DNA from 3 places in the Nocardia sp. CA-290969 genome. Region 2 is predicted to be linked to each of the others. Evidence: riboswitches for the same ligand, from Rfam matches in the RefSeq annotation. Region 2 holds a riboswitch; each other region holds the start of a gene.
What was found. Region 2 has a riboswitch for S-adenosylmethionine ahead of metX (homoserine O-acetyltransferase MetX). Riboswitches for the same ligand answer to the same signal wherever they lie in the genome.
Positions count from the first base shown of each region.

Region 1 (9,696 bases), 1.4 Mb from region 2:
CCGGTATCTCGCTGCGCGAACTCGGTCGCCGGACGCACTACAGCGCCAGCTATCTCAGCCTCATAGAGTCGGGGAAGCGGGCGGTGCCCCCTGGCGTGGTTGCCGCATATGAGCGCGTGCTGGGTGCGGACCTCGGGCGGATCACCAGCGTGGCAAGAGCTCCCGCTGCTGTGAATGCTGGCGCACTACATGAGGTTGCCGACATCTTGGGCGCACTGAGACGCGTCGAGGACGCTACCGGGGCGCTCACCGTGCTTCCTACCGTGCGAGGGCTCACGGAGATGGTGTCGCACAGCCCTACCGCGCTCGCAAGCGAAGTCGTCCAGTACCGAGGCTGGCTCGAGCACGCGGTCGGAGCCGATGCCACAGCACGGCGCACGCTGGGCACAGCCGTGGAAATTGCGCGGGCGGCAGGCGACCCGGACAGGCTCGCGCACAGCCTCGGATTTCTCGGCTATGTAACCGCCAGCACAGGCGATTTCGCCGCGGTTCTCGATCTGTATGACGCCGCGCTTTCAGTGCGTGGCACTCATCCTGTCATCGACGCTTACGGACGTATGCGCCGTGCCGAGATGCTGGCGGAAATGGACGATGAACGAGAAGCCACACGCGCCTTGTTGCCGGAATCGCCGGACGCCGATCCACCGGATTCCATGTACTGGTGGAGTCCGGGATTCGCAGCCGTTCAGCGCGCCGGTGTGCTGGCTCGCCTCGGATACCCGACCGAAGCTGTGCGCGAGGCCGAAGCGGGGTTGGAAGCAATGCCCGAGGAACATCGGCGCACAGAATGGCTGGCATCGGCACTTCGCCGGGTCGACCCGGACATGTGAAACCCGCGCTACCGCCCCGGCGATCACCGCACCACCGCGCGGGAGCTGATCGCCGGCGCCCTCCCACGTGGCGGCACGTCCCAGAGGATCGCCGAGTTCAGCCGATTACGAGCTGGTCTCCGGCGCGGAGGGTGCCGCCCTGCACCACAGCCAGGTACAGCCCGACACACGGCAGTGCACCGAGTCCCGGGATAGCGACATCGACCCGGTTCTCGGCCATCGGGCGGCGGACCGCCTGCGGGGCGCGCGGCAGGTCTCCGTGTTCCAAGGTCGGCACGGCACAGCGGGGAGTGGGGGTTATCGGCGACAGCCGCACATCGCCGATTGCCAATTCCATTCCCAGCCAGTCGTTTTCACCGTATGGTGCGAACCCCGGTGGCGTGGAGACGATCAGGTTCGGGCGGTATCTCAGGGCCTCGATATCGAGATGGTCCAGCGTGGCGGTGGTGATCAGGTGTAGCGGGGCGAAATCGACGAACGAACCTCCGGGGGTGCCGGCGCCGACGGGCAGGGTCGCGTAGTCCAGGGCTGCATCGACCCCCTGCGCCAGCACCTCCTCGGGGTCGGGTCGTTCCATTTCCGCACCGTCGGGGCGCCGATCGCTGAGGCGGACGTCGCGCTCCAGCAGTTCGCTCAGCAGGTGCGCGGCGTCGGGCGAACCGGCCTCGATGGTTCTCCCGTCCGGCAAGGTGATGTGTATCCGCCCTGGTTCTCCGGTGGCCGAGCACTGCAGCAGCCGCCGCCACAACCGTGGCTGCTTGGCGGTGGCGACACGACCGGTGGCCGTATCGACAACCGCCATCGCCCGGTCACCGGTGGCACCGCTGTCGTCCACCACCAGTTCGGGTACGTCCTCGCCGAGCATGGATTTCACCGGATACCTGCGCAGTGTCGTGACCTGCACTACCTGTCGACCTCCTCCGCCCGTTACCCGTCGCCCGAGTCCGATCGCCGCCGAGCCTGCGATTGTATCGACCACCCCGCGCGGCGGCGAACGCGCTTTTCGGCGGTCCGGCACACAACCGCGACTCGGGCTACGTTGGTGAGGTGAGCGTATGGGGTGAAATCATCGTCGGCCTGGTGATTCTGGTCGGCCTGGTCGGCATCGTGGTGCCGATTCTGCCGGGGGTGATCCTGATCTTCGCGGCGATCGCGGTGTGGGCGTTCCTCACCGGCGGCGTCACGGCGTGGGTGGTGCTGGGGATCAGCACGCTGCTGCTGGTGATCTCGGGGGTCGTGAAATACACCTGGCCCGGGCGGAATCTGAAAGAGGCGGGGATTCCCAACCGGACCCTGCTGCTGGGCGGGCTCGCGGGAATCGTGGGGTTCTTCGTGATCCCGGTGATCGGGTTGTTCGTGGGTTTCGTTGTGGGGGTGTATCTCTCGGAGATGGCGCGGATACCCGACAACCGGCAGGCGTGGGTGTCGAGTAAGCATGCGATCAAGGGGGTCGGGCTGTCGATCCTGGTGGAGTTGCTGGGCGCCCTGCTCGCGACCGGAGTTTGGGTGATCGGCGCTGTAATTTAGGCGCCGCCTCCGGCGGCGCGGGTGCTGTGTCATGGCGCCGCCTCCGGCGGCGCGGGTTCGGGGCCCCCCTTTGTCTCGTTCTTCACTCCTCCGCTCCGCCGCTTCGCTCCCCCGCTCCGTCGCTCCAGAACGAGACGGGCCCCGAACCACGGAGGTGGCGTCGTTGGGAAACGCCTAAACGGGAGCCGGCCGAGGACCGGCGCGCACTGTGGCTATCGGTTCGGGCCCGAGGATCGTCCCGGGCGGGGGCCGAGGATGGGGAGGGGGCGGGTGGTGCCGTCGGTGGCGGGGCGCCGGTCGATATCCCGCGGCGGGATGAACAGGGGCAGCGTGGGGGTGGGGTCCTCGGGGCTGCGGTCGATGGGCGGCAGGCCGTAGAACGCGCGGGCATTGTCTTCGAGGACGGCGTGCATATCGGTGCCGACCACATCGCTGATCAGCTCCACATCGGATTCCCGGAACGGGCGGCCGGCGCGGGTGCCGGGCAGATCGCTGCCGAACATGAGGGCTTCGGGGCTCACCGCGTGGATCCGGCGCAGGGCGGTGGCGACGTCCATCTCGACCCGCCCGAACCCGGTCGCCTTCACGCGGGCACCTCGATCGACGAGGTCGAGGAGGTAGGACAGCCCTTCCTCCGACATACCGAGGTGGTCGATGGAAACCTTCGGCAGTTTCAGGATCACCGGTTGCAGCGACGCGAGCATCTGACCGTCGACGTAGATTTCCACATGCCAGCCGGCCAGCTCGTGGGCACGTAATGCTTGGCGGGTCATTCCGGTGATATCGGCGGCGGCGCGTTTCAGGTTGAACCGAACCGCGCGCACCCCGGCTTCGTGCAGGTCGAGGATTTCCTCGTCGGAGGCGTCCAGGTCGAGGCGGGTGACCCCGACCCAGCCCGGCCCCAGTTCGGCCAGCGCGGCACGCAGATAGCTCTGGTCGTTCCCCTGGAAGGACGCGCTCACCACCGCGCCACCGGAGACCTCGAACCGGGCCATCCGGCGCCGGTAATCAGCGATGGTGTACGGCTCCGGTAGGTAGCCCTCGTTCTCGATCAGCGGAAAACGCGGATCGATGATGTGCACATGGGCATCGAACACGGATACAGAATGCCTGATATGTCGTGGTGGTGCCCGCTCCGGGAAGCCCGGAGCGGGCTCGGACCTACACCTTGTGCGGTTCGCTGGCGCGCAGCATGTCCTCGCGCTCCACGACCTTGACCCGTTCGCGGCCTTCCGGCTCGCCCAGCGAACGCTCGTGCGCGTCGAGGCGGTACCAGCCGGCCCAGGTGGTGAACGGGATACCGCGGCTCTCCAGGAACTCGGTCACCGCTTCGGGCTCCGGATGCTCGGCGGCACCGAAAGCCGAGCTGTCGTCGAGCAGGCAAGCGACCGTTTCGTTGGCATCGCCCTTGGTGTGACCGATCAGCCCGACCGGGCCGCGCTTGATCCAGCCGGTCACATAGGTGCCCGGCATATAGCGCGCGGCGCCGTCGGCGTCCTCGTCGACGAGCACCCGACCGGCCTCGTTCGGGATCACCCCGGCCTGGTCGTCGAACGGCAGCTCGGAGATGTTCTGCGACAGGTAGCCGACCGCCCGGTAGACCGCCTGGACATCCCAGTCGCGGAAGTTTCCGGTGCCCTTCACGTTGCCGGTGCCGTCGAGCTGGGTGCGTTCGGTGCGCAGCCCCACGACCTTGCCGTCCTCGCCGAGGATCTCCGAAGGCGATTCGAAGAAGTGCAGGAACAGCTTGTGCGGCCGGTTGCCCTGATCCCGGATCGCCCACTGTTCGAGGGTGTTGGCGACCATATCGACCTGCTTGGAATGGCGGCGCGCGGCCTCCGAGCCCTCGTCGTAGTCGATGTCCTCGGGGTCGACGATCACCTCGATCGTCGGCGAATGATCGAGTTCGCGCAGCTCGAGCGGGGTGAACTTGGCCTGCGCAGGACCGCGGCGGCCGAAGACGTGCACCTCGACGGCCTTGTTCTCCTTCAGGCCGGCGTAGACGTTCGGCGGGATCTCGGTGGGCAGCAGTTCGTCACCGGTCTTGGCCAGCACCCGCGCCACGTCCAGCGCGACATTGCCGACGCCCAGCACCGCGACCTTCTCCGCGTCCAGCGGCCAGGTGCGGGGCACATCCGGGTGCCCGTCGTACCAGGACACGAAATCGGCGGCACCGTAGGAGCCGTCCAGGTCGATACCGGGGATCGGCAGCGCGCGGTCGGCGTTGGCGCCGGTGGAGAAGATCACCGCGTCGTAGAAACGCCGCAGATCCGACAGGGTGATATCGGTGCCGTAGTCGATATTGCCCAGCAGCCGCACCTGCTCCTTGTCCAGCACCTTGTGCAGGGCCGTGACGATTCCCTTGATGCGCGGGTGGTCGGGCGCGACGCCGTAGCGGATGAGCCCGAAGGGGGCGGGCATCCGCTCGAACAGGTCGATCGAGACCTCGGCATCCGATTTCATCAACGCATCAGCGGCGTAGATACCCGCCGGACCAGCTCCCACGATCGCGATCCGAAGCGGGCGATTCGCTTCCTTCTGCTCGGTCATCTGTTACGCGCACCCTTATCGGTCGAAAGAATCACTGGCGTTGTGCTTAGCTTAGGCTAAGTTGACGCGTGGCTTGTATGCGCCGTCATCGCGCCGTTTCGGGCAGCCGGTTCGCGCTACGTCTTCCCACGTCCCCGCGGCGACTGCTGTGCCGTCCACCCGCGGTCTCCTGCAATTCTATCGGGGTGCGGGCGTGCCCCCGCCGCGGGGACCAGGGATGATCATGGGTATGAGCGATTCCGGACCCGCTGACGACCCGGCGGCCACCGACCCGGATGACACCCCGGCACGGCGCACGATCACGCCGTTCGTCGTGGCCGCGGTGATCGCGGTCCTCATTCTCGGGGGCATCCTGCTCACCGGCCTGCTGGCACCCGTTGAGAAAAATGTCACAGAATCCGACCGGATCGCCGGCGCGGTCCGCGACTTCGCCCAAGTGAGCAGCCGCTACGGACCCGAACCGCCCCGCGAAGCGGTCTGCCCGGGGTTCGTTCCCGCCCGCTCCCCGCTGGCGCCGCGGCTGCAACCCGGCGAGACCGGAAAAGATATCGAGATCACGAGATTCGGCCCGGTGCAGGTCAACGGCGAGACCGCGACCATCGAAGTGACCAGCCGGGTCGAGGACAACGAGGAGACATCGACCTGGTGGATGTTCCACACCGACGGCGAGTGGAAGGTGTGCAATCGGCCGGTCGAATGATTTACCGCCGGGCGTCAACTGGGGTTTGACACGGCCGGGGAGGTCCGGGCAATCTCATCCATTAGGTCATGAGTGCCAGCGCCAAGCCCCGGCTCGCTGGTCGGCAACCCTCCTCCGCGGTGGGGTGCTCCGGGTGACGACCTGGCACGCATCGAACGGATGCGGCAAGTGCGGATTCGCAGGAGGTTCACGTTGAGTTACGCAGGTGATATCGGTCCACAGCAGGCCTGGGAACTGCTGGCCGACAATCCCGACGCCGTCCTGGTGGACGTGCGCACCGAGGCCGAATGGAAGTTCGTCGGCGTCCCCGACACCAGTTCCGTCGCCAAGCCGACACTGCTGGTCGAATGGGTCGATGCGACCGGCGCGCGCAACACCGGATTCCTGGACCAGTTGCGCACCGCGCTGGGCGACCGCCCTGCCGACGCCCCGGTGCTGTTCCTGTGCCGGTCGGGTCAACGATCCGCGCATGCCGCCGATGCCGCGACCGCGGCCGGGATCGCGCCCGCCTACAACGTCGCGGAAGGTTTCGAGGGTCCGCTGGACGAGTTCGGGCATCGCGGCGGCGCCGGCTGGCGCGCCCACGGCCTGCCCTGGCGGCAGTCGTGATCAGCGGCGGCGCGTTCGAACGGGCACTGCCCGAAGGTGTCGGCCCGGCCACGCTGGGGGTGCGCGGCGGCCTGAGCCGGTCGGGCTTCGAGGAAACCTCCGAGGCGCTGTACCTGAACTCCGGATTCGTCTACGCCACCGCGGAAGCCGCCGAGGCGGCGTTCACCGGCGACGTCCCGCACTACGTGTACTCGCGCTACGGCAACCCGACCGTGTCGATGTTCCAGGAACGGATGCGTCTGCTCGACGGCGCCGAGGCCTGTTTCGCCACCGCCAGCGGTATGTCGGCCGTTTTCGTGGCGCTCGGCGCGCTGCTGAAGGCGGGCGACCGGCTGGTGGCGGCACGCAGCCTGTTCGGATCGTGTTTCGTGGTGTGCAACGAAATCCTGCCGCGCTGGGGTGTGGAGACCGTTTTCGTCGACGGTGAAGACCTCGAGCAGTGGGAGGCGGCGCTGTCCGAACCCACCGCCGCGGTGTTCTTCGAAACCCCCGCCAACCCGATGCAGACCCTGGTCGACGTGCGCAAAGTATGCGAGCTCGCACACGCCGCGGGCGCGAAAGTGGTGCTGGACAACGTTTTCGCCACCCCGCTGCTGCAACGCGGCTTCGAACTCGGCGCGGACGTGATCGTGTACTCGGGCACCAAACACATCGACGGCCAGGGCCGGGTGCTGGGCGGCGCGATCCTCGGGTCGGAGGAGTACATCGAGGGCCCGGTGAAGACACTCATGCGGCACACCGGCCCGGCGCTGAGCCCGTTCAACGCCTGGACGCTGCTCAAGGGCCTGGAAACCATGCCGCTGCGGGTCCGGCAGTCGGCGGATTCGGCCCTGCGGATCGCGAAATACCTCGACGAGCATCCGGCGGTCAGCTGGGTGCGCTACCCCTTCCTCGAATCCCACCCGCAGTACAAACTGGCGACCGACCAGATGAGCGGTGGCGGCACCGTGGTGACCTTCGAACTGAAGGCAGCAGAGGACGCCGCCAAGAAACGAGCCTTCGAAGTACTCAACGGGCTGCGGATCATCGATATCTCCAACAACCTCGGCGACGCCAAAACCCTCATCACCCACCCCGCGACCACCACCCACCGCGCGATGGGCCCGGAAGGCCGAGCAAGTATCGGCCTCTCGGATGGAGTAGTGCGCGTATCCGTCGGCCTGGAAGACATCGAAGACCTCCTGGGCGACCTCGATCACGCCCTGCGCTGATCGGTTCACCCAGGTTGAGCGGTGGGCTCCGTGAAGGGGGTCCGGACCCGGCCCACCAGGTCGGCCACCGAGTTCAGCGTCATAGTGGGCCGGTACGGGTAGTTCTCCACCGAATGCCGGGTGGAGATACCCGAGGTGACCAGGATCGTGCGCATACCCGCTTCCATCCCGGAGATCACATCGGTGTCCATCCGATCGCCGATCATCACGCTGGTCTGTGAATGGGCATCGATCCGGCGCAGCGCCGACCGCATCATCAGCGGGTTGGGTTTCCCGATGTAGTAGGGGTCGCGGCCGGTGGCGCGGGTGATCAGCGCCGCCACCGAACCGGTGGCGGGCAGGACCCCGTCGCGGGACGGGCCGGTGGGGTCGGGGTTGGTGGCGATGAACCGGGCACCGCGTTCGACCAGCCGGATCGCGGTGGTGATCGCCTCGAACGAATAGGTGCGGGTTTCGCCGAGCACCACGTAGTCGGGGTCCACGTCGGTGAGGACGTAGCCGATTTCGTGCAGCGCGGTGGTGAGACCCGATTCGCCGACCACGTACGCGGTGCCGCCGGGGCGCTGCTCGTTCAGGAAATGGGCGGTGGCCAGGGCGGAGGTCCAGATCGCGTTTTCCGGGATGTCGAGACCGGTCTGCCGCAATCTCGCCTGGAGATCGCGCGGGGTACGGATGGAGTTGTTGGTCAGGACGAGGAACGGGATCTGCTCGGCGCGCAGTTCGGCGAGGAACTCGTCGGCGCCGGGGACCAGATGGTCCTCGTGGACCAGCACGCCGTCCATATCGGTCAGGTAGGACAGGATCGGATCATCGGGGCTCACCCGACAATTCTGCGCTTCGTACCTCCCGGGGTGGGTATGCCGCGCCCGGAACCCGCGGCGCGCGTCCGGTGATCCGGACCACCGGAAGCGGCCGCCGGTGGCGGTGGTTATGGTCGAATCCGGGGCCGGAGACGGTCCGACCACAACGCGACAGGAGTGGCGCATATGGGTGAGCTCAAGCTCGGGTACAAAGCGTCGGCGGAACAATTCGGACCCCGCGAACTGGTGGAGCTGGCGGTGCTGGCCGAGGAACACGGCCTCGACAGCGCGACGGTCAGCGACCATTTCCAGCCGTGGCGGCACAAGGGCGGCCACGCGCCGTTCTCACTGGCCTGGATGGCGGCCGCGGGTGAGCGGACCGAGCGGATCATGCTCGGCACCTCGGTGCTCACCCCGACCTTCCGCTACAACCCGGCGGTGATCGCGCAGGCCTTCGCGACGATGGGCTGCCTGTATCCGGGGCGGGTGATGCTGGGTGTCGGCACCGGTGAGGCGCTGAACGAGATCGCCACCGGATACGCCGGTGAATGGCCGGAATTCAAGGAGCGGTTCGCCCGCCTGCGGGAATCGGTGGATCTGATGCGGGCGCTGTGGACGGGTGCGCGCACCGATTTCGACGGGACCTATTACAAGACGGTGGGCGCCTCGATCTACGACGTCCCCGAGGGCGGCATCCCGGTCTACATCGCGGCCGGTGGTCCGGTGGTGGCCCGGTACGCGGGCCGCGCGGGTGACGGTTTCATCTGCACGTCCGGCAAGGGGATGGATCTCTACACCGAGAAACTGATGCCGGCGGTCGCCGAGGGCGCGGCGAAGGTGGACCGGGAGGTGAGCACCATCGACCGGATGATCGAGATCAAGATCTCCTACGACACCGACCCCGAGCTGGCGCTGGAGAACACGCGTTTCTGGGCGCCGCTGTCACTGACGGCCGAACAGAAGCACAGCATCACCGACCCGATCGAAATGGAGGAGGCGGCCGACGCGCTGCCGATCGAGCAGATCGCCAAACGCTGGATCGTCGCCAGCGACCCGGACGAGGCGGTCGAGCTGGTGAAGCCGTATGTGGACGCCGGACTGAACCACCTGGTGTTCCACGCCCCCGGCCACGACCAACGGCGGTTCCTGGACCTCTTCCAGCGCGACCTGGCACCGCGCCTGCGCAAACTCGCCTAGAAAAGAACGGCTTTCGCGGCCGGCCGATAAACGAATCGCCCATCGGCCGGCCGTGCTGGCGACGGCTGACAATACAACTCGGCATCTCGGATTCGATGCCATTCCGGAAGGACTTCTGCCCCATAGGAATTAGCTCAGATGCTCCTCAATCCAGCCGCCGTAGCATCGGTCGAGTGCAATTGATGGTTACGGACTACCCTGCCGGTGATGAGCGCAGACGACTGGTTGACCGATACCCGAACCTCCTACGACACTGTCGCGCTGAGCTATGC
Region 1 covers NZ_JBNJNJ010000001.1:7,082,694-7,092,389, reverse strand. The annotation lists gene ACQEVO_RS32460 (helix-turn-helix domain-containing protein) at 1-830, shown strand, start outside; gene ACQEVO_RS32455 (MOSC domain-containing protein) at 928-1,734, opposite strand; gene ACQEVO_RS32450 (DUF456 domain-containing protein) at 1,878-2,357, shown strand; gene ACQEVO_RS32445 (amidohydrolase family protein) at 2,570-3,454, opposite strand; gene ACQEVO_RS32440 (FAD-dependent oxidoreductase) at 3,519-4,907, opposite strand; gene ACQEVO_RS32435 (Rv0361 family membrane protein) at 5,137-5,607, shown strand; SAM riboswitch class IV at 5,672-5,784, shown strand; gene ACQEVO_RS32430 (rhodanese-like domain-containing protein) at 5,800-6,216, shown strand; gene ACQEVO_RS32425 (O-succinylhomoserine sulfhydrylase) at 6,213-7,427, shown strand; gene ACQEVO_RS32420 (HAD-IIA family hydrolase) at 7,433-8,209, opposite strand; gene fgd (glucose-6-phosphate dehydrogenase (coenzyme-F420)) at 8,414-9,424, shown strand; gene ACQEVO_RS32410 (class I SAM-dependent methyltransferase) at 9,632-9,696, shown strand, end outside.
Region 1: linked by a shared signal. The riboswitch ahead of ACQEVO_RS32430 (rhodanese-like domain-containing protein) and the one ahead of metX (homoserine O-acetyltransferase MetX) in region 2 are both predicted to bind S-adenosylmethionine.

Region 2 (9,696 bases):
AGCGGCGTTTCGGACCGCGCGGCAGCCGAGGCGCTCGGTATCGAACTCGACGACCCGACACATCCCCGCAGTATCAGCCCCGCGGCATCGGGCCCGCTGTTGCCGTCCATCGCTCCGAATTCGCCCGCCTCATCGGCGGCCAACGACGGTGTGGAGTACGTCGCCGCCGCGACCGACGCCGACTACGCCGCTTATACCGGAAGCAAGGATGTGAAGGCAGCCATCGACGGCGCTCTGGACGCACTGGGTATACACGACCCGCAGGCTCGGGAGAACTGGACGCGTGGATATCTCGTACTGATCGAGCGGGAGTCCGGTGGCGATCCCAATGCCATCAACAACTGGGATTCGAATGCCGCTTCGGGACAGCATTCACGGGGCCTCTGCCAGACGATTCCGGCAACCTTCGAGTCATACCATGTGACCGGAACGTCCAATAATATCTACGATCCTGTCGCGAATGTCGCGGCCAGTATGAACTACGTCATGGATCGATACGATGTTGCCAAGGACGGAAGCAATCTGCAGTCCGCGGTCCAGCAAACCAACCCGGCAGCCTCCCCGAAGGGCTACTGACCGCGTTCGGCGGAGGCCTGCCTATGGAGACCGGCGGTCGCCCTCCCGGTTCGGCCGACAGTGCGGATTTCTTTCCCGCCCGACCGTAGAATGACAGGTCACCGCTACTTGCCAGGAAGGGGTGACGACATCGATGTCAGGCACCTCCGCAACCACAGCACCCGAGCCCGTCACCGCCCTGCATCTGGGCTCCGGCGAACCGCTGCTCCTCCTGCACGGCGTCCTGCTCTCCCCGCATTGCTGGGAACGGACCGCCGCCCTGCTGGCCGCCCGGTGCGAGGTTTTCGCGCCGGCGCTGGGCGGGCACTGGGGTGGGCCGGAATTTCCGGGCGGTCATTATTCCGCCGCCACCCTGGCCGACCGGGTCGAGGAACAATTGGACGATATGGGCTGGCGAACCTGCCATATCGCCGGTAATTCGCTGGGCGGCTGGGTCGGGTTCGAACTGGCGCGCCGGGGACGGGCCCGCACACTCACCGCGATCGCCCCGGCCGGTGGCTGGAAAACCCCGTCGGTGACGCAGTTCCGTGCCGCCGCCAAGATTGCGCCGATGATCCCGATCACCGAGCTTCTCCGGCAGCTCGGCAGCTCCCCGGTCGACCACCGGCTCGTGCGCTGGGTGATGGCCCATCTGCTCACCAAGAACACCCGTGCAGTCTCCCGCGCGGATATCTCGGCCGTGATCCTGGCGGCACTGCACTGCCCCGCGCTGACCGCGCTGACCGTCGGCACCTTGCGGGGGCCGTCCCTGGGGAATATGTCCGACCTCGACACCCCGGTCCGGGTGATCCTGGCCGACTCCGATCGCGTCCTGCCGGCCACGGCGCACGGCCGGCGGTTCCTGCGTGAACTGCCCGAGTCGGCGGACCGCATCATGCTGAACCGGGCCGGGCATGTGCCCATGCTGGAGGACCCCGAACGGATCGCCAACCTCGTCGCCGAACACATCTACGCCAGCCGCGACCATTTGCGAGCTGTGTAATCGGCCCTGTGTTTTTGGTGCCGCCTCCGGCGGCACGTGGTTTTGGCCCCCTTGGTCCCTGCTGTCAGCACTCGACACTCGCGGCTGCGCCGCATCGCATCGAGCGCTGACAGCAGGGACGGACCAAAACCTCCAAGGGCCTCGTAAGACTCGGCACCGCCGTGGTCCCGTTCGGTTCCCGGGTTATGTTGAACCTCTCGGGGCCTCGTAAGACCCGCCCCGCCGCTGGGCACGCCCGGAGTGGACGTTGGCCCAACCGGCAGGTAAGTCCGGACGGCGGCTAACCGGTAGGTCGCTCCGGACGGCGGCTCAGAGGGCGAGGAGGCCTTTTGCTACGTGGGTGACCTGGATTTCGTTGCTGCCGGCGTAGATCATCAGCGATTTGGCGTCGCGGGCCAGTTGTTCCACCCGGTATTCCGACATGTAGCCGTTGCCGCCGAAGAGCTGCACGGCCTCCATCGCGACCTCGGTCGCCGCCTCCGAGGAGTACAGCTTCACCGCGGATGCCTCCGAAAGGCTCAGCGGTTTACCGGCTTTCCCGCGCTCGATGATGTTGAAGACCATGTTCTGCACATTGATCCGGGCCACCTCCATCTTCGCCAGCTTGAGCTGGATGAGCTGGAAACGGCCGATCTCCTGACCCCACAACTTGCGGTTGCGGGCGTATTCGGTGCACAGCCGCAGGCATTCGTTGATCACGCCGAGCGCCATGAAACCGATCCCGACGCGTTCGGCCACGAAACTGGATTTGGCGCTTTCCCGGCCGTCACCGCCGCGGTGTTCCTCGGTTTCGCCGAGCAGCCGGTCGCGGCTCAGGCGGACGTTGTCGAAGAACAGTTCGCCGGTGGGCGAGGCGTGCAGACCCATTTTCTTGAACGGTTTGCCCTGGACGAGGCCTTCCATACCCTTGTCGAGCACGAAGGTGAGCACCTTGCGGTCGCGCGCCGGGGTGCCGTCGCCTTCGTCGAGTTTGGCGTAGACGACCAGGGTGTCGGCGAAGGGGCCGTTGGTGATGAAGGTTTTCTGGCCGTTGAGGATGTAGTCCTCGCCGTCGCGGCGGACGTAGGTTTTCATGCCGCCGAAGGCGTCCGACCCGGAATCGGGTTCGGTGATGGCCCAGCACGCGATTTTGCGGAGGCTCACGATATCGGGCACCCACCGCTCCTGCTGGGCGAGCGTGCCGCGGGAGAGGATGGTGGCGCCACCGAGCCCGGTGCTCACCCCGAGGGAGCTGCACAGACCCATACAGACTCCGGAGAGCTCGCTGGTGAGCACGGCCATCATGGTCTGCTGATCGAACCCGCCACCGGACGAATCCCTGTCCTCCGCGGCCGGCTTCTCCGCACCTTCCGCCGCCGCGCGTTTGGCGGCGAGCTGCTTGTTCAGCGCTTCCTCGGCCATGGCGCCGATACCGAAGTCCGCGTAGAGCTTGCGCAGCACCGGGTAGGGCAGCATTTCCCCGCTGTCCAGCGCGTCGAGGTGGGGCCGCACCTCTTTGTCGATGAAGGTCCGGACAGCGTCGCGGACCATCAGATCGGTATCGGACCATTCGAACATCGGCGTCCTCCGTGCAGCAGCATTACGGCGTAAATCAGTGAGCAGACCCCGACGGATCCACCTTGTTGACAGCCTGCCAGTTCCGCCGCCTGTTCGCTGAGCTTTCTGTGTTTAATTGCGGCGCCTGCGGCGCCGCGGGGTTTGGCCCCCTTGGTCCCTGCTTTCCGCACTCGACACTCGCGGCTTCGCCGCCTCGCATCGAGCACGGAAAGCAGGGACGGGCCAAACCCTCTCAGGGCCTCGCTGAACTCGGCGCCGCCGTGGGCGCGTGTGGGACAGAAGTGGGCCGAACCCCAGGGGTTTCGGTGGCGCTGACGCTGCGCGGCGCGGCGCGGTCGGCGCCCGATGGTTCGCTGCCTCCGCGCGTGACGCGTTCGAGTCGCGGCCAAATCGCGCTCGGTCGAAGGCGGAGCAAACAAACACCAAAACCCCGAGAACACAGCCCTGTTCTCGGGGTTTCGGGGCGCTCCGGCTCCACGCTCCGGGTGCCGGAGCACGCCGGGACCGTGGGGCCGTGGGTTGTCAGCGCAGTGCGCGGGCCAGGTTCGCGTCGAGCGCGGCGAGGAATTCCTCGGTGGTGAGGTAGCCCTGGTCGCCGCCGACCAGCAGCGCGAGGTCCTTGGTCATCTGGCCGCCCTCGACGGTCTTGATGACCACATCCTCGAGGGTCTGCGCGAAACCGATCACCTCGGGGGTGTTGTCCAGTTTGCCGCGATGCTCGAGGCCACGGGTCCAGGCGAAGATCGACGCGATCGGGTTGGTCGAGGTCGGCTTGCCCTGCTGATGCTGCCGGTAGTGCCGGGTGACCGTACCGTGCGCGGCCTCGGCCTCACAGGTCCGGCCGTCCGGGGTGAGCAGCACGGAGGTCATCAGGCCGAGCGAACCGAAGCCCTGCGCGACGGTATCGGACTGCACATCGCCGTCGTAGTTCTTGCAGGCCCAGACGTAGCCGCCCTCCCATTTCATGGAGGAGGCGACCATATCGTCGATCAGCCGGTGCTCGTAGGTGAGGCCGGCCGCCTCGAACTGGGTCTTGAACTCGGCGTCGAACACCTCCTGGAAGGTGTCCTTGAACATGCCGTCGTACGCCTTGAGGATGGTGTTCTTGGTCGACATGTAGACCGGGTAGTTCTGCTGCAGCCCGTAGTTGAACGAGGCGCGCGCGAAGTCCTCGATGGACTTCTTGAAGTTGTACATACCCATGATGACGCCGCCCTCTTCCGGCATCTTCACGACCTCGTGCACGATCGGCTCGCTGCCGTCTTCGGGGGTGAAGGTGAGGGTGACGGTGCCGGCCTGGAAGGCCTTGAAGTCGGTGGCGCGGTACTGGTCACCGAAGGCGTGACGGCCGATGATGATCGGCTTGGTCCAGCCGGGGACCAGGCGCGGAACGTTGGAGATGATGATCGGCGCGCGGAAGATGGTGCCGCCGAGAATGTTGCGGATGGTGCCGTTGGGCGACCGCCACATCTTCTTGAGCCCGAATTCCTCGACGCGGGCCTCGTCCGGGGTGATCGTCGCGCATTTCACGCCGACGCCGTGTTCTTTGATGGCATTGGCGGCGTCCACGGTGACCTGGTCGTCGGTCTTGTCGCGGTACTCGATGCCGAGGTCGTAGTACTCGAGATTCACGTCGAGGTACGGGTGGATCAGCTTGTCCTTGATGAACTGCCAGATGATCCGGGTCATCTCGTCGCCGTCGAGTTCTACGACGGTACCTTCAACCTTGATCTTGGACATGGATCTTCGTGTCCTCCTAAGACTGGTGCCCTCATTGCACGGCCAGGCGAACACGCTTGTGAGCGGACCCCAGCTGTTCAACAGACAACGTATACATCCCGCGTTGTCCACGGGACGTCTGGTGTAACCAAGACGAGCGTACTGCTTCGGGTTGTCTCACGGTGCAGCCAGCCCCGGTCGTGAGATCTCACAGGGTGAATCTCGCCACAAGATTACCTGGTGGCGGCGTATGCGGATTTCGATCCCACCCGACGCCCCGCTACCATATTGAGCAGGTCATGAGCGCCAGCGCCAAGCCCCGGCTCGCTGGCCGGCAACCCTCCTGCTGCGGTGGGGTGCTCCGGGTGATGACCGGGCTTCCGAAAGCCGGGAGCAAGCGCATGTCAGGAGGTCGCCGTTATGTGCCGGTGCTGGTCGCCTCGGGCCCGGCACTCGCAGCGTCGCGGCGAGCAACCCCCAATTTTTCTGGAGCACGATATGACCGATGGCAGTATCCCCCGCGCCGTGTTTTCGGCGTCGCCTCCGGCGCCGCAGGTCCGGAGCCGGATTGATGCAGCCCGGGTATTGCCGGGTTGTACGACCGAGCGTGTGGAAGCGCTCGCGTGACGGTGGGAACCGAACAGACAGCGGCGGTGCCCATGGTGCAGCTTCCCCCGGCAGACGGCACCCTCGGCGTGATCGATATCGGCGACCTGACACTGGAGAACGGCGCGCAGCTGCCGGCGGTCCACTTGGCCGTGCAGCGCTGGGGCGAACTGTCGCCGGCCAAGGACAATGTGGTGCTCATCGAGCACGCGCTCACCGGCGACTCCCACGTGGTGGGTGAACCGGACGCCGACCATCCCCAACCGGGCTGGTGGAACGGGATGATCGGGCCGGGCGCGCCGATCGACACCGACGACTGGTGTGTTGTCGCCACCAACGTGCTCGGCGGCTGCCAGGGCAGCACCGGCCCCGCGTCCCCGGCGCCGGACGGCGCCCCGTGGGGGTCGCGCTTCCCGGAGATCTCCATCCGCGACCAGGTCACCGCCGAACTTCGACTGTTCGATGTGCTCGGCATCGACCGGCTGGCCGCGGCGGTCGGCGGGTCGATGGGCGGTATGCGGGTGCTGGAGTGGATGCTCTGCGCCCCCGAGCGCATCGCCTCGGCGCTGGTCCTCGCGGTCGGCCCGCGCGCCACCGCGGACCAGATCGGTACACAGAGCACCCAGATCGCCGCCATCACCGGCGACCCCGACTGGCAGGGCGGCGACTATCACGGCACCGGCCGGGCGCCGATGGCCGGCATGGGTATCGCGCGGCGGATCGCGCATCTCACCTACCGCACCGAGGTCGAGCTGGACAGCCGGTTCGCCAACAGCCCGCAGGCCGGTGAGGATCCGTGGGACGGCGGCCGTTACGCGGTGCAGAGCTATCTCGAGTACCAGGCCGAGAAACTGTGCAAACGGTTCGATCCGGCTACGTATGTGCTGTTGAGCGAGGCGATGAACCGCCACGATATCGGCCGCGGCCGCGGCGGGATCGCGGCGGCGATGGCGCACAGCGAGGTGCCGTGCATCGTGGGCGGTATCGATTCCGACCGGCTCTACCCGCTGCACACCCAGCAGGAACTGGCCGAGGGGCTGGCGGGCTGCCGGCATTTCGAGGTCATCTCCTCACGCGACGGCCACGACGGATTCCTCACCGAGGCCGAAACCATCGGGAAGCTGCTGGTCCAGACGATGGATCTGGCCCGCGAACACCGCTGAGGCGGCCGGTTCAGCTCACCCCGAGGGTGTTGATGGTGGCGGCGAGGAAGACGATCGCGCTGCCCAGCAGGGTCAGCGCGCCCACGTCGAACGGCCTGCTGCGCACCGCCAGCAGCCCCACCCGCACCGTCGGCAGGCACAGCCGGAAGGCGGCGGCGATCAGCGTCGCGCCGCCGAAGAACAACGCCCCGCGCCGCCAGCGGTCCTGCGCGACGAAAACCACGGCGACCGCGATCACCGCGACGACCACCACCATGGGCAGGTGGCAGCGCAGGAACACGGCCAGGCGGCCGCCGGTGCCGGGGTCGTCCTCGGTCACGGTCTCGGCGTGGGTCACGGGTGCGATTGTTCCAGATCCGGCCGGTCAGGTCTGCGCGACCGGTTCGTACTCCGGCGCCGTGAGCCCGAAGGTCCAGGCCACCCCCTCGCGTGCGGTGCGGGTGGCGGGCGGGACCCGCAGCCAGTAGGTGCGATGCGTACCGTCCGGTTCCGGAGTGGAGTTGACCACCTCGACCATCACCACGTCCTCGTCGTCGGGTAGCGCGATCCGCCACAGCACCCCGGTGTCGTCGCGCTGCAGCGGTTCGGCACCGGATTCGGCCAGGTAGCGGTCGTAGCCGTAGTACTCCAGCATCACCCGGCGCAGCTCGGCGTTCTCCTCCGCGCGGATCCGCGCGGGTGTCAGCGCGGCCAGCTGCCCGAGGAATTCGGCGGGTACCGGCATTCCGCGCCAGGCGTAGAGGCCGAATCCGTCGCCGTAGCCGATTGCCGGACCGTCGCCGCGGTCCAGCCGGCCGGCCTCGTCGCGATAGAGGGCGGTGGGCCGTTCGCTGATCACCGCGAGCGTCTCGTAGGGCCACCACCAGCCCGCCTCCCGCGCCACCGCGGCGAGGCCGGCCAAGGGCGCGCCAGAGGACGTGTCGAACGCCGACAACCAGGCGGCGTCGTGCTGGCCCATCACCGCATCCAGCAGCAGCATCCGGACCCGCACCTCCTCGCGGCGGGCAGCCCGCAGGGCTTCCTTCGCGGCGGCGTCCTCGTCGCGGGTGGTTTCTGGGACCGGGGCCGCCGCGGCGATCACACCGGCGCGGATCCGGTCCACGATCGGCTCGGTGAGGTCCCACAGGGCGGCACCGGTGGCTTGCCAGTGCCGGGCGAATTCCCGCGCACCCAGTGCGGCGTGCAACCGGTCCCGCGCGGCCGCCCAGGGCGCGCTGCGCACCTGTTCGCGCACCGAACGCCCGGCCTCGGCCACGAGTTCCGGCCGCAGGAGGTGCACCGCCGCCAGCGGTGAACTCGCCCAGATGATCCGCTCCGGCGCCGCCAGCCCAGCGGTTTCGTAGGCGAGCCGGACGCCTGCCTCGGCCGCGGCACGGTCGCCGGGGCCAGTGGTGGCGGAGAACGCCCGCCACTGCTCGAACTCGGTCAACGCTGCGCTCATTTCTGTCTCGCTCATGATTTCCGGCACCGGTCAGTCCGCCACGATCCGCACGGCACCCGGTACGTACTCGCGCTGCCGCACCACCCGGTACCAGCCTTTCGGCAGCCCGATCGCCGCATGTTCCTCGTGCACCAGCCGCCCGCCCTCGGGCAGGTGCAGCACCATCGAATTCGGTGTGTGCGGATCGTGGAACAGCTTGCCGGGCGAGGTGATCGCGTGCGCGTGCCCGGTCACCTCACCCAGCGCGAGCACCATCCGGCCGCGCCGGTCGCGCGGCGCGGGCTGCCATCGCTCGACGGCCGCGGCGCCGTTCTCGGCCGCGATCGGAACTATCAGGACGTCCCCTTGGCGATACATGCTTTTCCTCCCGTTCGGCACGTTCGCGCCGATGTCACGGGAAGGTAGCCGCGGCCACCGACAACGTTGCGCGCATGCGGTTCCCGGTGCGGGCGCGCGATGTGCCGATCGGGAGCGGCCGGCCTGCGGGTGTCGGCGGGGATTGGTAGAACGATCCCGGGACATCGGTCCCACCGGCCCCGGGGAGAGGAAAACGCAGGATGCCCGAGTATCTCGAGCGGTTGACAGAGTTCGGCGGGCTGCCCGTCTTCGATTTCCCGGATGCGCCGGGCGATCCGGCGACGGCCGGCACGATTCCCACCGAGATCGAATCGGTGGCGTGGCGGATCGCGGGTCCCGGTTTCGAGGTGGAAGAGCCCTGGCCCGAACACTTCGCGCGGTTCTGCGAGCAGGTGGACACCACCCGCGTACGGGCGTTCGTGGCCGGTTCCTGGGCCGATCTCGTCGACGGCGAACACGACACCTCGGATCTGGTGATCGAAGCCATGGCCGCCGCCCGCGACCGGTTTCCGGCGCTGCGCTCGGTGTTCCTCGGCGATATCGAGCCGGAGGAAGCCGAGATCTCCTGGATCCGGCAGGGTCCGGTGAGCGAACTGCTCGCGGCCTTCCCGGAACTGACCGAATTCGTCGTCCGCGGGTCCGAGGAGCTGAGCTTCGCACCCCTGCGGCACGAGCGGCTCGAGAAGCTGACCGTGCAGTCCGGTGGTCTCCCCGGGGCGGTCGTGCGCGATATCGCGGCCTGCGATTTCCCCGCCCTCACCCACCTGGACCTCTGGCTCGGCACCCCGCACTATCTCGGCGACGCCGTAGTCGCCGATTTCGCGCCGATCCTCGCCGGCGACCGCCTGCCGAGCCTGAAATATCTGGCCCTGCGCAACAGCGATATCCAGGACGAGATCTGCGCGGCCCTGGCCACGGCACCCGTGGTGGCCGGGCTGGAAACCCTGGACGTCTCGATGGGTGTGCTCACCGATACCGGCGCGGCGGCGCTGCTCGCCGGACAGCCGCTGACACACCTGAAAACCCTGGATATGCACCACAACTACCTGAGCCCCGAGCTGTGCGCGCGGCTGCGCGAAACCCTCGAGCCCGCGGTATCGCTCGACCTGGACCCCGACGACGCGGATTCCTACACCTACGACGGTGAAGTCCACCGCTACATCTCGGTGAGCGAATGACCGACGCGCAGCCGGCGGGCGGCTACCGCTGGGCGGTGGTCGGCAACGGGACGAATCGGCGGGTCCGGTCGTTCCGCGCCGCGGCCGCCGAAGCCACCGGGACCGTGCCGCGGGTGG
Region 2 covers NZ_JBNJNJ010000001.1:5,648,379-5,658,074, forward strand. The annotation lists gene ACQEVO_RS25855 (transglycosylase SLT domain-containing protein) at 1-576, shown strand, start outside; gene ACQEVO_RS25860 (alpha/beta fold hydrolase) at 710-1,558, shown strand; gene ACQEVO_RS25865 (acyl-CoA dehydrogenase family protein) at 1,868-3,115, opposite strand; gene ACQEVO_RS25870 (NADP-dependent isocitrate dehydrogenase) at 3,638-4,855, opposite strand; SAM riboswitch class IV at 5,130-5,240, shown strand; gene metX (homoserine O-acetyltransferase MetX) at 5,494-6,603, shown strand; gene ACQEVO_RS25880 (DUF3017 domain-containing protein) at 6,614-6,859, opposite strand; gene ACQEVO_RS25885 (DUF6745 domain-containing protein) at 6,968-8,059, opposite strand; gene ACQEVO_RS25890 (hypothetical protein) at 8,075-8,401, opposite strand; gene ACQEVO_RS25895 (STM4015 family protein) at 8,602-9,579, shown strand; gene ACQEVO_RS25900 (STM4014 family protein) at 9,576-9,696, shown strand, end outside.

Region 3 (9,696 bases), 3.2 Mb from region 2:
ATTGGTGATTTTCCCCAACGGCGTCACCGGAACCGTTCGGCACCGGTCCGGCGAGTGGCGCGGACGAGAGGATTACAGGTCGAGGACCAACCGGGTGACGGTTCCGGCGGTTGTCACACACAGGCGGATCGGATCACCGGCCGCCCGCTGCGGGCGCGTCCCCGGTACGGTTTCGATTGTCAGTGGTCGCTGTTCGCAGGCGCCGCACAGGCCCGCGCGGCACATCGAGGGCACGTCGAACCCGTTGCGCTCCAATGCTTCGAGTACGGTCAGCGCGGGCGGCACCACGAGTTCGACACCCGATCGGCGTAATTCGACGATCACCACCCGCGCCGGTTCGGGGCGGGGGCGGCGGCGCCTTCTCCTCACCGCCGGGAACGACGCAGCTGCCCGTCCGCGGAGCCGTCGTGGTGGTTGTAGGGGGTATCGCGGATTCCTGCGCGAGCCGCGGCTGCTTTCGCGATCCGCGACTGCCAGCGCCACATCGGATCGTCGCGGCGCGCCTTACGGGCCAGCCTCTCCTGCGCGCCGGGAAGCCTGTCGCCCAGTGCCCGCGCCCGGACCTCTACCGCGGAAGCCAGGCCGGTCGCCGATTTCCACGGCTGCAACCGCACATTCCGCAGCGGGGTCTCCGCGAGAAGTTCCCGGACCAGGACATCGCTGCTGTAGTAGGCCATCATGCCCGCCACCGGTGCCGCCGCCGCGACCTTCGCCCGGGCCGGCGCACCGTCGCCTGCGAAACCCCGGGTTGCCGCGCCCGCCATCCGGGCCGTCCATTCCGGTGCCGTTCCGGCGGTGGCGACCATATAGTCGACCAAGCGCATCCCTTCCAGCGCGGTCGCGGGGACCAGTTCCGGGGCCACCCCGAATACGTGCGCGATACCCGCCCAGTAGTGCATGACATCGTCCAACTGCCCGGTGGTGACGCGCCGGCCGTGCACATGGTCGAAACACAGCGGTGTCAGCCCGAAGGTCACCGCCGCGCCCATCGTGGTCGAATTGGAGATCGGGTTGCCGTGCCGCGCGAAATGCTCCGGACCCCAGGCCTTCTTCAACCCCGACCGCACCTGTGCGTGCATGAGCCGCACCCGCACCGTGTCCTGGAAGGTCGGCGACCACCGGTCCAGTGCGCCGGCCACGGTCATACTGCGGAACCAGTTCGCGGTCTCCAGGTTCCGCCGGTAGGGGTTGTTGGTGTAGCGGCCCGTCGCACCGGTGGCCGACGCGACCTCGGCGCCGACGAAGGTGCCCATGAAATCCTGCATCAGCATGGCCGTCTTCCCCGACATCGAGGCGTTCAGCCACAGCCGGCGGCCCTGTTCCCAGCGCTGCGAGTCGAACCACGCAGGCGGGTTGTCGAGGTGATCGAAGAGGGCGACGAGTTCGGCGGGCGGGTCGTCGACGGTATCGATACCGTGCGCGAGCGCCTGATCGAGCATTTTCCGGCCGGCGGCCGTACCCACCCGGGCGAAGGCGGTGACCACACCGTCCATCAATTCGTCACCCTGCCAGAGGTGATCGGCCATCATCCGGGCCTGCGGGGTGTCCACCGGTACCCGCCGCACATCGATCCAGGGCGCGAGCATCCGTTTCCGGGTTTCGAACCACAGACCGGACGGGGCGATCCGCGGCGGTGGGGGTCGCAGCGGCATCCCGGTGCGGAAGTAGTAGTCGAACCGGTGCCGGTTCCCCTCGTGGGCATGGTCTGATTCCCCGCCCGGCGGGCTCGTGGTGGGCTCCTGTGGCAGCATGAGCGAATGCTGACACGAATAATTGCTCGCGTTCAATTCGCATTCTGAGATGCCGCCCGTACCTCGCGCCGGCCTCCGCCGGACCCCGCGCCAGCAACGCTCGAAGGAGATGGTGGAGCGCATCATCGATGCCGGCCAGGCCGTGCTCATCGCGCACGGCTACGAGGGCGCCTCGACCAACCGGATAGCCCGGGCCGCCGGAATCAGCCCGGGATCGCTGTATCAGTACTTCCCCAACAAGGACGCGGTGCTCGGCGCCGCCATCGACCGCTACAACAGCGAGGTCTCCGACCGGGTCCGCGCACAGGTCCTGGAGAATATGCCGGAACCTCCGGAAGTGGCTCTGCGCCAGTCGATCTCAGCACTGCTCGACGCCCTCGGTAATCAGCCCGAACTGCTGCGCGCGGTGGTCGAGCAGACACCCCGGCTCAGTGTCGAGCATACGGTGGTCAGCTTCGAGGACCAGATCGCCGACCTCACCCGCGCCGCACTCACCCTGCGCGGCTACCGCCTGCACGACGATACGGATATCCCGACCGCCGCCTGGATGCTGGTGCGCACCGTCGAACACTTGACCGTCCGCTACATCCTCGACCAGCCCGATATCCCCCGCGATACCTTCCTCACCAATATCACGCGCATGATACTCAACTATTTCCGCAGGTAGTGGCTCTGCAGACGCACCGCGGACGGCGAAGCCGAGCAGTACGCGAGTACCGGATCCCCTGCCCGCACAGTGGCGCTCACTGCCCGCCTGCGGCGCCGATTCGGGAGCAATACGCGAATTGCTGCTCGCAATCTGCGACGCCGGTAAGCGCTCCGGGCCCGACCACACGGGTTGACATTCGCGGGCGCATCTGAAACTCTCGCTGCAGGTCATGAGTGCCAGCGTCAAGCCCCGGCTTGCTGGCCGGCAACCCTCCTCCGCGGTGGGGTGCCCCGGGTGACGACCTGGCCGCCGCTCGACCAGGCGCGGCAAGCGCGGACTCCGTCTACCATTCCTCACCGGAGTCCCAGAGCCGATGGGATTGCGTGATGACCGCTGTACTCGACCGGACCGGTACCCTCGCCCGAGTTTCCGGTGCCGATTTGCGAGTTCCCCTGGTACAAGGGGGAACCCGGACCTACGCCAATTTCGACTACGCCGCCAGTGCACCCGCGCTGGCGCCGGTCAGCGACCGGGTCGCCGAGCTGTTGCCCTACTACGCCAGCGTGCACCGCGGGGCCGGGTATGCCTCCCGGATCTCCACACAGTGCTACGAGGCGGCGCGGGAAACGGTGGGCCGATTCCTGGGTTGCGCCGACGACCAAGTGGTGGTGTTCACCCGCAACACCACCGACGCGCTGAATCTGCTGGCCGGCTGCGTTCCCGGCGATACCGTGGTACTCGATATCGAACATCACGCGAACCTGCTGGCGTGGGAACACCGGGGGCGCCGGGTGGTGCGCGCGGCCGATACCGTCGCCGAGACACTGCAGCGGCTCGCGGCCGAGCTGTGCGCGAAACCCGCGGCGCTGCTGGCGGTCACCGGGGCTTCCAATGTGACGGGCGAAGTGCTGCCCCTCGACCGTCTGGCCGAACTGGCGCACCAGTGCGGCGCACGGATCCTGGTGGACGCGGCACAGCTGGCTCCGCACCGGCGAATCGACCTGCGCGCCACCGGTATCGACTATCTGGTGCTTTCCGGGCACAAACTGTATGCCCCGTTCGGCGCCGGCGTGCTGGCCGGGCGCCGGGACTGGCTGGATGCCGCGGCGCCCTACCTCTCCGGTGGTGGCGCGGTGCGGGAGGTCACTGTCGACAGCACGGAGTGGGCGCCCGCACCGCAGCGGCACGAAGCGGGATCGCCGAATGTGCTGGGTGCTGCGGCCCTGGCCAGGGCCTGTGAGGTCCTTACCGAACTCGGCCCGGAGGCCGAGGCGCACGAGCGTTCCCTGACGCACCGGCTCCGCACCGGCCTCGCCGCGACCCGGGGTGTCGAGTGCCTGCGGATCTGGAAACCCGACGCCGGCAACTCCGGCTCGGTCGCCGGCGGTGAAGCCGATACGGCCGCAAGCCTCGGCGAAGTCGACAGCGTGGGGATCGTCGCCTTCACCGTGGACGGTTTCGAGCCGGGACAGGTCGCGGCGTATCTGTCCGCGGAATTCGGGATCGGCGTCCGGGACGGCCGATTCTGCGCGCATCCCCTGCTCGCCCGGCTGGGCATCGACGCGGCAGTGCGCGCCAGTATCGGCCTGGGTACCACGCAGGAAGATATCGACCGGCTACTGGACGCGGTGGCCGCACTGGTCGCCCACGGTCCACGCTGGAACTACGTCTGCGCCGCGGGACGCTGGGACCCGTTCCCGGAGACCCGCCCGGGTCTGGCCCCCGGTACCGCCGCAGGCGCCGCGCCCTGCGCGGTATGAGAATCGCGCGGGTACCGGTGAGGCCCGGACCGCTGTCACCGGTCAACGCTCGTGCCACGGCCGCAGATAATCCATAGGGCAAACGGCCACAGCGATCAACGTTGGCCCGCCACTCGGCGACCGCAGCGGCGGAGCGCACCGTCCGGAAAGTGCGCTCCGCCGCTGCCGGCCGAGTGCTCCCGGCCGGTTCGTCCGACCGGCCGGACCGGCCTCCGTAGACCTATCAGTTCAACCTCACTCAGCAACCGGCGCTGAGTATCCCCGCCGGACGGACCAGCGCGGGTTTGCCGTGGATCAGCCTCACCAGGCGGAACAGGTCAGCGACCCGGCTCCAGTAGCGTCAGAATTGCATTCTGTGTTTCGGAAAGCATATTCTCTGTTTCGGAGAGGTCGCGCTGAAGGAGTTCGAGATGGCAGAAACCGCAGTGATCACCGGGGCGGCGGGTGGTATCGGCGAGCACACCGCGCGGCGATTGGCGGCCGACGGCGTCCGGTGCATCCTGGTGGACCGCAATCCGGTCGTCCGGCAGGTCGCCGCGGAACTGGGCGGCGAGGCGATCGTCGGGGACCTGACGGATCCGGCGCTCTCGCAGGCGGCGGTGGCCGCGGCCGGGGACCGGGTGGACCTGCTCGTCCTCAACGCCGGTACCAACTCGGTCGACAAGGACCCGGCAACGCTGGATCTCGACCGCTACTACGCGGTTGTCGGAATCAATCAGCACGCGGTGGTGTGGGGTCTGCGCGCCGCCCTGCCGGTCATGCGCCGGCAGGGCGGCGGCTCCATCGTCGTCACCGCCTCGCATGCGGCGATCGCGGGAGTCCCGCAGGATCCGATCTACACCATGACCAAGCACGCGGTGATCGGCCTGGTGCGCGCATTGCACGGCAAGCTCGCCCGCGAAGGCATCCGGTTGAGCGCCGTATGCCCGGGCCTGGTGGACACACCGCTCACCGCGGGCGGACGCGAGCGCTTCCGCGCCGCGGGCATCCCTATGCTGGCGGCCGACGAGGTGGCGGCCGCGGTCGAAAGCGTTTTGCGGACAGGGGAACCGGGCACCGAACTGGTGGTCCGCCCCGGGAAGCCGGCCGTCCGATACACCGCGGCACCGCTACCCTGACCCACTCCCGCCCGCCGCGTAGCCCACGCCGCATCGACCGGGTCGGGCCGGCGCACAGCACGGTGGCAGCGAGCGCCACGGACCACACCGGCGCCGCCGCCGGACCGACCGGCGTATCGGTCGGCCGGTACTCGGCTTCCGCAGCCCGGCCGACCACTCCGGATGCGCCGCCGCTTCCCCGCCGTGGATACGATCGGGCCCGATGACTATCGACTCGATGTTCGATTCACTGGACGGCCTGTCCGTGGGGGACGCACTGGGGCAGCAATTTCCGGTGATGCGGCGGTCGATTTCCGACCTCCGTGTCGGCAACCTCACCGCCGGGCCCTGGGACTGGACCGACGATACCGAAATGGCCTGCACCGTGGTCACCGAGCTCTGCACACACGGCCGGATCGATCAGGACCGGCTGGCCCTCGCCTTCGCGCGGCGCTTCGATCCACGCCGTGACTACGGTTTCCTCGCCGTCGGCACACTGCGCCGTATCCGCGAGGGGGCGCCGTGGCGGGAGATCTCCGCGGCCGCCTACGACCACCAGGGCTCCTGCGGCAACGGCGCCGCCATGCGGGTCGCCCCGCTCGGCGCCTTCTTCGCCGGTGATCCGGAAAGGATTGTGGCCGAGGCGGTCCGGTCGGCCGAAGTGACCCATCTGCATCCCGAAGGCATCGCCGGGGCAGTGGCCGTGGCACTCGCCGCCGGGCAGGCCGCGTGGGCCCGGCGCACCGGAACCCTGCCCGCGCCGCACGATTTCCTCACCGGCGTCCTCGACCACCTCGGCGACGGTGAGACGAGGCGGTTGATCGCCCATGCCCGCACGCTCCTCGGCGCGCCCGCCGAACAGGCGGTGGCCGAACTCGGCAACGGGTCGCGCGTCACCGCCCAGAACACGGTCCCGTTCACCCTCTGGGCGGCCGCGACGCATATGACGGACTATCCCGCCGCCATCACCACCTGTATCGCGGCCGACGGTGATATCGACACCACCAGCGCGATCGCCGGCGGTATCGTCGCCGCCTACACCGGCACCGATTCTCCGTCCGGAGTGCCGCCGGCCTGGCTCACCGCGCGGGAACCATTACCCAGCTGGCTGGACGAGGCCCGTCGGGCACACCGGCGCAGGAATTCCGGCTTCGGCCGTCTCCGGCACTGGCTGTCGAACCGGTCGTGATCTGCCGGTCAGTCGCGGGAGCGGGCGATGATGAGCGGCACGCGGGTGCTGTGCAGGACCGCCTGGCCCACCGAACCGAGTGTCATCCCGGTGAAACCGCCGCGACCGTGACTGCCCACGACCATCAGCTGCGCGTTCTCGGATTCCGCCAGTAGGCGGCGGGCGGGGCGGTCCTCGGCGACGATATGGGTGACGGGGACATCGGGGTAGCGTTCCGCCCGCCCGGCCAGGCTTTCGGCCTGCATGGCGCGGGCCTGTTCCTGCATCTCCTCGCGGGAGCTGTAGCGGAAGAATTCCGACCAGGTGGTCACCGCGATCAGGCCGACGCTACCGCGGGCGGCCTCCTCGAAGGCGATATCGACGGCTTCCTGGCTGCGCGGCGAGCCGTCGACCCCGACGACCACCGGCCGCTGCGACAGATCACGCACCGGTTCCTCGGCATCCGGGATCACCGCCACCGGGCAGTGGGCGTGGCGGGCCAGTGCGGTACTCACCGAACCGAGCAGCAGCCGGCCGAGGGTGCCCAGACCGCGGGTGCCGGCCACGATCATCCGCGCGTCCGGTGACAGGTCGAGCAGGACGGTGGTGGCGCCGAGATCGGCGACTGTGGTGTCGATATCGAGTTCGCCCGCGGTTTCCCGGGCGGTCTCGGCGGCCGAAGCCAGCAATGCCTCACCGTCGGCGCGCAGCGCCTGGTTGTCGAGGCCGACCACGCTGACCTCGGGCCCGAAGGTGACCGGGGCGCCGATCGCGTGGACGAGCCGGAGCGGGCAGCGGTGCAACGCGGCGCGGCGTGCCGCCCAGCGCACGGCGTCCAGTGACGTCGGTGAACCGTCGACGCCGACCACGATCGGCGCTTCGGAATGTACGGCCATATCGGGTTGCCTCTCGCCTCGCCCAGCTCGGTGCGGCGGAATCCGCCGGTGCTACCCATCCGATCCAGTCGAGGATATGGCGGGACCGGCGCCCGCGGGTGCAGGCGCCGGTCCCGTGTCTCACCGGTTCGGCCCGATCAGCGCAGGTCGTACCGATCGTTGTTCGCGACCTTGACCCAGGCGTCCACGAAGTCGCGGACGAACTTCGGCCCGGTATCACGCTGGCCGTACACTTCGGCCACCGCGCGCAGCTGCGAATGGGATCCGAAGATCAGGTCGTTGGCGGTGGCGGTCCACTTGGGTTGCCCGGTGCGCCGGTCGAAGCCCTCGTAGACGTTCTCCGCCGATTCCGACGGTTTCCATTCGGTGCCCATATCGAGCAGGTTGACGAAGAAATCGTTGGTCAGCACACCCGGCCGGTCGGTGAACACGCCGTGCTTCGTGCCGCCGTGGTTGGCGCCCAGGGCCCGCATCCCGCCGACCAGGACGGTGAGCTCCGGGGCGGTCAGGTCCAGCATGTAGGCGCGGTCCACCAGCAGGCGTTCCAGCTGCGCCTTCTCGCCGCTGCGCGCATAGTTGCGGAAACCGTCGGCCCGCGGTTCGAGCACCGCGAACGATTCCACATCGGTGTTCTCCTGCGTCGCGTCCGTGCGGCCCGGGGCGAACGGCACCGTGATGTCGTATCCGGCGTCCTTCGCCGCCTTCTCGACCGCGGCCGAACCGGCCAGCACGATCACATCGGCCAGCGAAACCCGCTTCCCGCCGGTGGCCGAGCTGTTGAAATCCTGCTGGATCCCTTCCAGGACGGGCAGGACCTTCGCGAGTTCGGCCGGCTCGTTGACCTCCCAGTTCTTCTGCGGTTCGAGCCGGAGCCGGGCGCCGTTCGCACCGCCGCGCTTATCGGTGCTGCGGAAACTGGCCGCCGACGCCCACGCCGTTTTCACCAGCTGCGCGACCGACAGACCGGATTCGAGCACCTTGCTCTTCAGGGCCGCGATATCCGCCTCGTCGATCAGTTCGTGGTCGACGGGCGGCACCGGATCCTGCCACAGCTGCGGTTCCGGAACCCAGGGGCCGAGATAACGGCTGATCGGGCCCATATCGCGGTGCAGCAGCTTGTACCAGGCCTTGGCGAATGCCTCGGCGAGTTCCTCGGGATGCTCCAGCCAGCGGCTGGTGATCTCGCGGTAGATCGGGTCCTCGCGCAGGGCCAGGTCGGTGGTGAGCATGCTGGGGGCACGCGCCGGGCCGTCGAACGGATCCGGGATGGTGCCCTCCCCCGCGCCGTCCTTGGGTTTCCACTGCCAGGCCCCGGCGGGGCTCTTGGTGAGCTCCCATTCATAGCCGTAGAGGTTCTGCAGGAAGCCGTTGCTCCACTGGGTGGGAGTGGCGGTCCAGATCACCTCCGGCCCGCCGGTGATGGCATCGCGGCCGACCCCGGTGCCGTGGGCGCTCTTCCAGCCCAGACCCTGCTGCTCGATCGGGGCGGCCTCGGGTTCGGGGCCGATCAGGTCGGGGTTGCCGGCGCCGTGGGTCTTGCCGAAGCTGTGGCCGCCGACGATCAACGCGGCGGTCTCCACATCGTTCATGGCCATGCGGCCGAAGGTTTCCCGGATATCGCGGGCGGCGGCCACCGGGTCGGGGCGGCCGTTGGGGCCCTCCGGGTTCACATAGATCAGGCCCATCTGGACGTTGGCGAGCGGACCGGACAGTTCCCGGTCACCGCTGTAGCGTTCGTCGCCGAGCCAGGTGTCCTCCGGACCCCAGTAGATCTCCTCGGGCTCCCAGATATCGGGGCGGCCGAACCCGAAGCCGAAGGTTTTGAAACCCATCGACTCGAGGGCGACGTTACCGGCGAACACCAGCAGGTCCGCCCACGAAAGCGAGTTGCCGTATTTCTGTTTGACCGGCCACAGCAGCCGGCGCGCCTTGTCCAGGCTGGCATTGTCGGGCCAGCTGTTGAGCGGGGCGAACCGCTGGGCGCCCTGCCCGCCGCCGCCGCGGCCGTCGGCGATCCGGTAGGTGCCCGCGGCGTGCCAGCTCATCCGGATGAACAGGCCGCCGTAGTTGCCGTAATCCGCGGGCCACCAGTCCTGCGAATCGGTGAGGACCGCCGCGACATCGGCCTTCAGTGCCTCGACGTCGAGTTTCGCGAATTCTTTCGCGTAGTCGAAATCCTCGCCCAGCGGGTTGGCCTTGGACGAGTGGGCGTGCAGCATCGAGACATCGATCTGGTCCGGCCACCAGTCCCGGTTGGTGTGCGGGCGGCGATCGGTCTGGGCGGTCGGCGACGGGATCGCCGGGTTCTCGCTTTCGCTGGTACTCGAGGTCCCGGTCTCAGGAGCGGGTGGACGGCTATCGGAGGTCACGATATT
Region 3 covers NZ_JBNJNJ010000001.1:2,421,623-2,431,318, reverse strand. The annotation lists gene ACQEVO_RS11335 (2Fe-2S iron-sulfur cluster-binding protein) at 73-369, opposite strand; gene ACQEVO_RS11330 (oxygenase MpaB family protein) at 366-1,751, opposite strand; gene ACQEVO_RS11325 (TetR/AcrR family transcriptional regulator) at 1,801-2,418, shown strand; SAM riboswitch class IV at 2,626-2,739, shown strand; gene ACQEVO_RS11320 (aminotransferase class V-fold PLP-dependent enzyme) at 2,787-4,160, shown strand; gene ACQEVO_RS11315 (SDR family oxidoreductase) at 4,571-5,278, shown strand; gene ACQEVO_RS11310 (ADP-ribosylglycohydrolase family protein) at 5,481-6,446, shown strand; gene ACQEVO_RS11305 (universal stress protein) at 6,455-7,321, opposite strand; gene katG (catalase/peroxidase HPI) at 7,459-9,690, opposite strand.
Region 3: linked by a shared signal. The riboswitch ahead of ACQEVO_RS11320 (aminotransferase class V-fold PLP-dependent enzyme) and the one ahead of metX (homoserine O-acetyltransferase MetX) in region 2 are both predicted to bind S-adenosylmethionine.